2 regions of the Cobetia sp. 5-25-4-2 genome follow, and region 2 is predicted to be linked to the other one. Evidence: riboswitches for the same ligand, from Rfam matches in the RefSeq annotation. Region 2 holds a riboswitch; the other holds the start of a gene.
What was found. A riboswitch is a leader RNA that binds a small molecule or an ion and turns the genes downstream of it on or off. The one in region 2 is predicted to bind thiamine pyrophosphate.
Positions count from the first base shown of each region.

Region 1: it holds a riboswitch for thiamine pyrophosphate, as region 2 does, so the genes downstream of both, HXS65_RS03025 (ABC transporter ATP-binding protein) here and tenA (thiaminase II) in region 2, are expected to answer to the same signal.

Region 1 covers NZ_BLWK01000001.1:689,636-694,182, reverse strand. Annotated here, with positions in the region: gene HXS65_RS03035 (potassium/proton antiporter) at 1-566, opposite strand, end outside; gene HXS65_RS03030 (hypothetical protein) at 688-1,647, opposite strand; TPP riboswitch at 1,773-1,886, shown strand; gene HXS65_RS03025 (ABC transporter ATP-binding protein) at 1,948-2,700, shown strand; gene HXS65_RS03020 (ABC transporter permease) at 2,697-3,464, shown strand; gene HXS65_RS03015 (ABC transporter substrate-binding protein) at 3,530-4,547, shown strand, end outside.
Region 2 covers NZ_BLWK01000002.1:353,239-357,785, forward strand. Annotated here, with positions in the region: gene HXS65_RS06415 (TIGR04283 family arsenosugar biosynthesis glycosyltransferase) at 58-768, shown strand; gene HXS65_RS06420 (TIGR04282 family arsenosugar biosynthesis glycosyltransferase) at 812-1,504, shown strand; TPP riboswitch at 1,657-1,795, shown strand; gene tenA (thiaminase II) at 1,938-2,597, shown strand; TPP riboswitch at 2,788-2,928, shown strand; gene thiC (phosphomethylpyrimidine synthase ThiC) at 3,055-4,547, shown strand, end outside.

The sequences.
Region 1 (4,547 bases), on a different contig from region 2:
ATGAGTCCGGCGGCGACCCCCGACAGCTGTCCGGTCAGTATCTCGGCCAGAGTGATGGTGAGGAAGATGGCCATCGGGTCGTTGGTACCGGACTCGATCTCCAGCGTCGCCCCGACCCGCTCGTTGAGGTGCACCCCCTGCCCGCCCAGCAGCGAGAACACGGCGGCGGCATCGGTGGAGCCGACGATGGCCCCGACCAGCAGGCCTTCGATCAAGGTCAGGTCAAACAGCCACATGGCCAGCAGCCCCACCAGCCCGCTGGTCATGAAGACCCCGACGGTCGCCAGCACCAATGCCGGCTTGAGACCCGCACGGAAGGTCGAGAGGCGGGTGCGCAGACCGCCATCGAGCAGAATGAGTGCCAACGCCAGATTGCCGATCAGGTACGCGGTAGAGGCATCATCGAACTGGATGCCGAGCACGCCATCCTCCCCCGCCAGCATGCCGAGTCCCAGGAACAGCAACAGCAGGGGCATGCCGAGACGAGCCGAGACCCGACTTGCCAGCACGCTCAAGGCGATGAGCATGCCCGCCAGCAAGAAGTAATAGTTCAGATTCTCTACCACGTGTGCTCCCCCGCCATTCCCGGCACCAAGTCTCGAATCACGTCTGCGACGGCCCAGAGACAGTATTCCATGTCAGCGACGAGGCTGCAGAGAAATTTCTCAAATATTCATGGACTTGCGATCAACATGTCAGGCTTCTCGGCGACACCCAGGCCGGGGCTGCCGCCAGCTCGGCGTAGCGGGTCGGACCGAAGGCTTCCATCGCCCACAACAGGGCTCGGCACAGCTCACGCTGACCGTCGATATCGACCATGCGCCCATGACGCGAATAACCGGCGAGGAAGGCCTCACGCTGACTCGGCGTCTCCAGCAACAACTCGATCAGTGCCCAGTCGAACTCGATCGGAGCCCACACCAGTGCCTCCCAGTCGCTCCATACCCAGCCGGTGGCGGCGCACAGATATTGGTCCGCGCGCAGGTCCGGCAGACTCCAGACGGCGCGAGCGGGATGCGAGAAGGTGCGTGATGGCAGGTCCCCCAGCTCGTGGGACAGGGGATGGCGCGCGAGAAAACGCGTCACGCGGGCATTCCAATGCAGCAACGGCATGGGCTGGGCAAGGGGCTGACCAAAGCCGGACACGGTGTCCTGATGCAGCCGCCCGACCTGATCTCCCAGCAACTCACAGAAGGTGTCACTGAGATCACTGGGCTGACCGCTGGACCACGGCAGATGCCAGACGGGCGCGCCATCGAGACGTCCCAGATAGGTCAGCGGCAGCGGAGGGATGGGCAAACGCGCCGGCAACGCGCCCGCCAGCCGTGTCAGGGCCTCAGGTTGCGCCCAGCGATCGGCGCCGAAGACACCGCGCATCGCTCGCCAGAAGGGGTCGTGATCCGGGCCGGTCCGCGCCAGCTTGATCAGGCCGGGGGTGCCGCCACGCTGTCGCCACAACCAGTTGGCACTATCCGGCCAGGCAAGTGCCAGCGGCTCCAGCGCATGCCCCAGATAGGTGGAAAGACGGCGAGTCAGCGCATCCTCCGGCCAGCCATTGGGCACGGATGTCGCGTCTGGCATCACGGGTCGCCGCGGTGGCACGGGATAACCGCTGGAGCAGGTCGAGAGATCCGGGGTATCAGGCATGTTGATCTCCTTGAGGCTGCGATACCTCGATAGCATACCCAACACCGGGCCATGCAGCATAGCCACACGACAGCCACCCCGACGATGGCAGGGATGCAACCGGCGGGCAGGTGACGGTACACTGTCGGCCTGGATGGGGGTGCCCGAAAGTGGGCTGAGAGCCGATGCGTCACGTCGCATGGCAACCCCTGGAACCTGATCCGGTTGATACCGGCGGAGGGAATTCCGGTCACCTGCCCAAGCGTCAGGCGCCCTGCGTGCTTCCTCCCCTCGGCATGCCGCCTGACCACGGATGACACTGTGTCGCTGGGACTCTCCCTCAACAACGCTCGCATCGATTACGCCAGCCATACGCTGTTTCGTGATCTGTCGGCGCGTCTGGATGCCGGAAGCTGGACGGCCTTGCTGGGCCGCTCAGGCTGCGGCAAGAGCTCACTGCTGCGCCTGCTGGCCGGCCTCGAGATGCCCGACCATCACACGCTGGAACTCACCACCGATGATGGCAAGCCACTGGCGGGTCGCGTCGCCTGGATGGCGCAGCAGGACCTGCTGCTGCCCTGGCGCCGGGTGCTGGACAACCTGTGTCTGGGAGATGATCTCCATCGTCGCCCTCGCGATACCGAGCGGGCTCGCGAACTGCTGGCAGCGGTGGGTCTGGAGGGGCGCGAGCAGGCCTGGCCAGACGCCCTCTCCGGCGGGCAACGCCAACGCGTCGCATTGGCGCGAACGCTCTACCAGCAGGCTCCGGTGGTGATGATGGATGAGCCCTTCTCCGCAGTGGACGCCATCACGCGACTCGAACTGCATGATCTCGCCAGCCGGCTGCTGGACGGACGCACCGTGTTGATGGTCACGCATGACCCGCTCGAGGCGCTGCGCCTGGCCGACCAACTGCTGGTGCTGCGTCCGGGCCGCGACAGCCAGCAGGGGGCAGTGCTCGACCGCTTGCCGGGGCTCTCGCCGCCTCGCCCGGTGCCGCTGGACCTGCCCGCCCTGCAGCAGGCCCAGTCCGAATTGATCACACGCCTGCGCGACGGCGAGGAGACGCCATGAAACGCCTGCATGCCCTGCGTCATCTCGCCATCAGCGCCGCCGTCCTGCTGGGACTCTGGCAACTGGTGATCATCACCACGGCCGTGCCGCCCTACATCCTGCCAGCGCCACTGGCAGTCGCGGAGGTGCTGGTCCGTCAGGCCCCGATGCTGGCACACCACGCCGGCATCACCTTCGCCGAGATTCTTGGCGGGCTGGTACTGGGGGTCCTTCTCGGACTGAGCACCGCGCTGGCACTGGCGTTCATCCCTCGTCTGCGGCGCACCCTGCTGCCATTGCTGCTGATCAGCCAGGTGATTCCGCTGTTCGCGATCGCCCCACTGCTGGTGCTGTGGCTGGGCTATGACATGCTCTCCAAGGTCGTGATGGCCACGCTGATCATCTATTTCCCCGTGGCCTCCACCGGCTACGACGGCCTGCGCCAGACCCCTCAGGGCTGGCTGGATCTCGCCCACACCCTGGGTGCCAGCCCGTGGCGGCTGCTGCTGCATGTCCAACTGCCCGCCGCGCTGCCGGCATTGGCTTCCGGCGTGCGCATGGCAGCGACAGCCGCTCCCATCGGGGCCGTCATCGGTGAGTGGGCCGGCGCAAGCCAGGGCCTCGGCTATCTGATGCTCAATGCCAATGCCCGCATGGAAATCGACCTGATGTTCGCCGCTCTGCTGGTGCTGGTCGCCTTTTCGCTGCTGCTGTATTTCACGCTGGATGCCCTGCTGCGTCGCCTGATGCCCTGGCATCGGGATCGCCTGACCCGTTTGAACTGAGCGCTTCCGGCTGTCAGGCGATGTCCTGACGGCCTCACATTCTCGACACCACAAGGAATACCGCCATGCCATTCTCGCCATCGGCGATCCGCCGTTCCGGCAAGCTGTCCTGCCTCTTCGCGACGCTGCTGACAACCCTCAGCCTGAGCACCTTCGCCCTGTCAGCCGAGACTGGCGCCAGCGCCGAGCCCCAGGCCCCGACCGCCAGTGACAGTGCAGCGGCAGCGGTCACCAAGACCGGGCAGGACGGTGCCACCCTCGAGCCAGACGCTTCTGCCAAGCAGGCTGCCGAGACCGAGCAACAGACCCGCCCCGCCGCTGGCGATGTGCAGGACCCGCAAGCGGCCGCCACCGATGCCAAGCCCCTCACGCACCTCAAGGTCATGCTCGACTGGTACACCAATCCCGGCCACGGGCCGCTGGTGCTGGCTCAGGAACTGGGCCTGTTCAAGCAACATGGTCTGGACGTCGAGCTGATAGCTCCGGCAGACCCCAGCGTCCCCCCCAAGCTTGCCGCAGCGGAGCGCGTCGACATCGCCATCAGCTATCAGCCCCAGCTGCACCTGCAGGTGGATCAAGGGCTGCCGCTGGTGCGCATCGGCACGCTGGTGGCCACCCCGCTCAACGTGGTGGTCGTGCGCGCAGACAGTGACATCCAGTCGATGGCCGACCTCAAGGGCAAGCGTGTCGGCTATTCCGTCGGTGGCGTGGAGGAAGTCCTGCTGTCCACCATGCTCCAGAACAGCGGCCTGACACTGGATGACATCACCCTGACCAACGTCAACTTCTCGCTGACGCCGTCACTGCTGACCCGCAAGGTCGACGCCGTCACCGGGGCATTCCGCAACTTCGAACTCGCCCAGATGGCACAGGAAGGCGTCAAGGGCCGCGCCTTCTACATCGAGGAAGAAGGCGTGCCGACGTATGACGAACTGATCTTCGTCGCCAACAGCGACAGCTATTCTCGCAAGCACGAGCAGTACGCCGCCTTCCTGTCCGCCGTCGGTGAAGCCACCGCCTGGATGATCAACCACCCTGACAAGGGCTGGAAGCTGTTCCGCGAGTCCGACCCGGCACTCGATA
Region 2 (4,547 bases):
CCCAGGGCTGTCCGTTCGGGCAGCGCCCTGACGCGCCCCCCGTGGCTGAGCATCATCATGCCAGTCCACAATGAGGCATCCGGTATCGTCTCGGCCTTGATCGCCTTGAGCCCAATGCGCGCGAGCGGGGATTGCGAGGTCATCGTGGTCGATGGCGGCTCCACGGATACTACCCGCGAGCTGGCAACGCCGCTGTGCGATCGCTGCCTGAGCAGTGATCCGGGCCGGGCAACGCAGATGAACGCCGGTGCCTCTCAGGCTCGTGGTCAATGGCTGCTGTTCCTGCATGCCGACACGCGCCTGCCGGCACATGTCCTCTCGGTACTGTCAGAGACCCTCGCCGAGCATCGCGAGTGCGACTGGGGTCGCTTCGATGTCGACATCGAAGGAGATTCTCCGCTGCTGCCCGTGATCGCCATGCTGATGAATCTGCGCTCGCGCCTGACCAGCATCAGCACAGGTGATCAGACCCAGTTCGTACGACGCTCCACCTTCGAGGCCATCGAGGGCTTTCCCGTCGTGCCCCTGATGGAGGACATCCAGCTGAGCGTCAGGCTCAAGCGACTGACCTCGCCGCTGAACCTCTCCGCCAGAGTCACCACCAGTGGAAGACGCTGGGAAACCCATGGCGTCTGTCGCACCATCCTCAAGATGTGGGGGCTGCGCCTGGCAGCCTGGGGTGGCGTATCTCCTGTCCGTCTGGCGCGCCTCTATGGATATGGTGCCGCCGCTCAGGCCTGCGAACAGCGTGGCTTGCCTCATGCCTGAAGCCTCGCTTGCTGGCAGGGAAACCGACACGGCCGCGTATGACATGCGCCCGACGCTCATCATCTTCGGCCGCCTGCCACTGGCCGGACAATGCAAGACGCGGCTGATCCCTGCCCTCGGTCCCGAGGGGGCGGCACGCCTCTACTCGCGCATGCTGCGCAGAATCGTTCAGCAGGCCTGCGCCTCACGCCTCGGCAAGGTGGTCGTGATGCTGACTCCCTCCCCCGAGCACGCCCGGCAGCAACCTGAGCTGGCAGCCCTGCTGACGGAACTTGAGGATCAGTGGCGTGCAGAGAGCATGGCGGCACATGGCAAGCGAATCACGCTCGAGGCACAGCCACAGGGTGGGCTTGGGGAGCGCATGCATCAGGCCATGCTGCGCCACCTGCCCGCAGGCCCCGTGCTGCTGATGGGCTCTGACCTGCCCGCATTGGACAGTCAACGTCTTCGCGAGGCGGCGCGGTGCCTGCATGACCATGATGCGGTGCTGCAGCCCAGCGAAGACGGGGGATACGGATTGATTGGCCTGAAAGCAGCCTGCTCGGCGGCCTTCCAGCTGGATCACTGGAGCCATGCCGACGTGAGCCGGGAGACTCTTGCACTGCTGGCTCAGGCAGGCAGAAGCGTCGGTTGCCTGCCTGTCAGCTGGGATGTCGATGAGCCTCACGATCTGGTGCGCCTGAGGCGACACTTCCCAGCCCTGATGGCGAACCTCTCCTCCTGTCAGCCTGCATGACATCTTTCCTGCAGCACATGACACGCTTCCCGCATCGCAGGAAGCCCTTTCCGCATCGCAGATGGCCTCCCAAAGTCGCATGGGTTTTAGGGCGGCAGAGGCTTTTCCTGCACCGCAGGACTGTTACACTCGAGATATCGTGACGCCTGAGTCACAGCTTGACGGGGTGCCGGTAAGACCGGCTGAGATGTCATTCGCACTGTTCGAGGCCTTGCATCGAGGTGCGTGTATGACGATCCCGCCGAACCTGATCCGGTTAGTACCGGCGTAGGGATCAAGCGCGAAGTGTTGCCGCACATCATCTTCACCTCTTCCAGGTGAACGCCGCACCTCCCCCGCTTTTTCCCTGCAGATTGCCGGACCTGACCACGCTCGAGCCAGACCTTTGCCACTCCATCACGGATTGGCAGCACGCTCACCGAGGGATGCGTCGATGCCCAGCTTTTCAGACCTGACCAGTGCCTGCGCCGAGGAATGGCGCGACTATCTCGAGCATGACTTCGTTCGCCAGCTCGGGGAAGGTCGTCTGCCAGAGGAGTCCTTCCGCCATTACCTGCAGCAGGACTACCTGTTCCTGATCCACTTCGCGCGCGCCTGGGCGCTTGCCGCCTACAAGAGCCGCACCCTCGCGGAGCTGCGTCAGGCCACGGCCAGTCTCGACACCATTCTCAATACCGAGCTCGACCTGCATATCGGCTACTGCAGCGAGTGGGGCATCAGCGAGGATGACCTGAGTGAGCTGCCGGAATCCCGCGCCACCCTGGCCTATACCCGTTACGTACTGGATTGCGGCCAGCGCGGCGATCTTCTCGATCTTCACGTGGCGCTCGCGCCTTGCCTGATCGGCTACGGCGAGATCGCCGAGTGGCTGCTGGACCAGGACACCACCGAGATCGAGGACAATCCGTACGCGGACTGGATCGCGATGTACTCCAGCGATGAGTTCAAGGAAGCGGTGGACGCCGAACGTGAATGGCTGGACGCTCGGCTCTCGGAGGTCTCGGAGCGCCGGCTGGGCGAACTGGTCGATGTCTTCCGCGATGCGACACGTCTCGAGATCGACTTCTGGCAGATGGGCCTTGATCGCGACTGATCCGTGGCAGGCCCTTGCGTGACAGGCCGCGCCTGCGCGAACGGAAGACACACCGATTTTCATCGGCCTGGGGACGTGGTCCTCTCGCCAATCATCCAGACACACCACAGGCCATCAGAGCCTGAATGCGAGCACGATGACCTGGGCCAGCACAACGCTCAGCACAGGTCATGCCCGCATTGAATTCTGAGCACGCTTGACGGGGTGCCGGTGGAACCGGCTGAGATCCTGCATGCATCACCTCGCCGCCAAATGGGCGAGGCTGCCAGCAAGGGGTCCCGTGGAACCTGAACCGGTTAGGACCGGCGTAGGAATCAAGCTGATGGTCAGCCGCTGCCCGCGGCCGCCTCGCTCCCGGGCCACCTGTTGGCAAGGAGTCGGCGATGGCCATCCTCTCCCTGCGCACGGTCTTCCCATGATGACGTCTGCCGTGACGTCGCCCTTTGAGGAGACCTGCATGAGCACTACCCCCACGACTCAAGATCCGCAAGCCACCAACGCCGCCGAACCGTCGCTCGCCCCCCAGCCTGAGGCTGCGCCGAAGGCGCGCGCACGTGCCGGTCGCAAGGATGGCAGTCGCCATCTCGCCAGCGAAGCCCGCGTCGACGCCGCCGCCATCGCGCCGCTGAGCGGCTCGCGCAAGATCTACATCGAAGGCTCTCGCCCGGACATCCGCGTGCCCATGCGCGAGATCGGCTGCTCGCCGACCCAGACCTCCAGCGGTCTGGAAGAGAATCCGCCGATCGTCGTCTACGACACCTCCGGCCCCTACACCGACCCGGCGGTCGAGATCGACATTCGTCGCGGGCTGGCGCCACTGCGCGAGAAGTGGATCGAGGAGCGCGGCAATACCGAACAGCTCAATCAGCTGAGCAGCGAATATGGTCGCGTGCGCCAGGCCGACCTGCGCCTGTCGTCCCTGCGTTTCGAGCTGGACCACCGCCCGCGTCGTGCCCTGCCGGGCAAGAATGTCACCCAGCTGCACTATGCGCGCCAGGGCATCATCACGCCGGAGATGGAGTACATCGCGATTCGTGAGAATCAGCGTCGTATCGCGCTGCGTGAGGAATATCAGGGCAGCGACTCCGTCGAGAGCATTCTGGGCCACCAGCACCCGGGTCACAGCTTCGGCGCCAACCTGCCCGACGAGATCACCGCCGAATTCGTGCGTGAGGAAGTCGCACGCGGCCGCGCCATCATTCCCGCCAACATCAATCACCCGGAAAGCGAGCCGATGATCATCGGCCGCAACTTCCTGGTGAAGGTCAACGGCAACCTGGGCAACTCGGCGGTCACCTCCTCCATCGAGGAAGAGGTCGACAAGATGACCTGGGCGATCCGCTGGGGCTCCGACACCGTGATGGATCTCTCGACCGGCGCCAACATCCACGAGACCCGTGAATGGATTCTGCGCAACTCTCCCGTGCCCATCGGCACGGTACCGATCTATCAGGCGCTGGAGAAGGTCGATGGCGTGGCCGAGAATCTTGATTGGGAGATCTTCCGCGACACGCTGATCGAGCAGGCCGAGCAAGGCGTCGACTACTTCACCATCCACGCCGGCGTCCTGCTGCGCTATGTGCCGCTGACCGCCAGCCGCGTGACCGGCATCGTCTCGCGCGGTGGCTCCATCATGGCCAAGTGGTGTCTGGCGCATCACGAGGAAAGCTTCCTCTATCGCCACTTCGAGGACATCTGCGAGATCTGCAAGGCCTACGACATCAGCCTGTCACTGGGCGATGGCCTGCGCCCGGGCTCGGTGGCCGATGCCAATGACGCCGCCCAGTTCGGCGAGCTCGAGACGCTCGGCGAGCTGACGAAGATCGCCTGGCAACACGATGTCCAGGTCATGATCGAAGGTCCGGGTCACGTGCCGATGCACCTGATCAAGGAGAACATGGACAAGCAGCTCAGCGAGTGCGACGAGGCGCCCTTCTACACCCTCGGCCC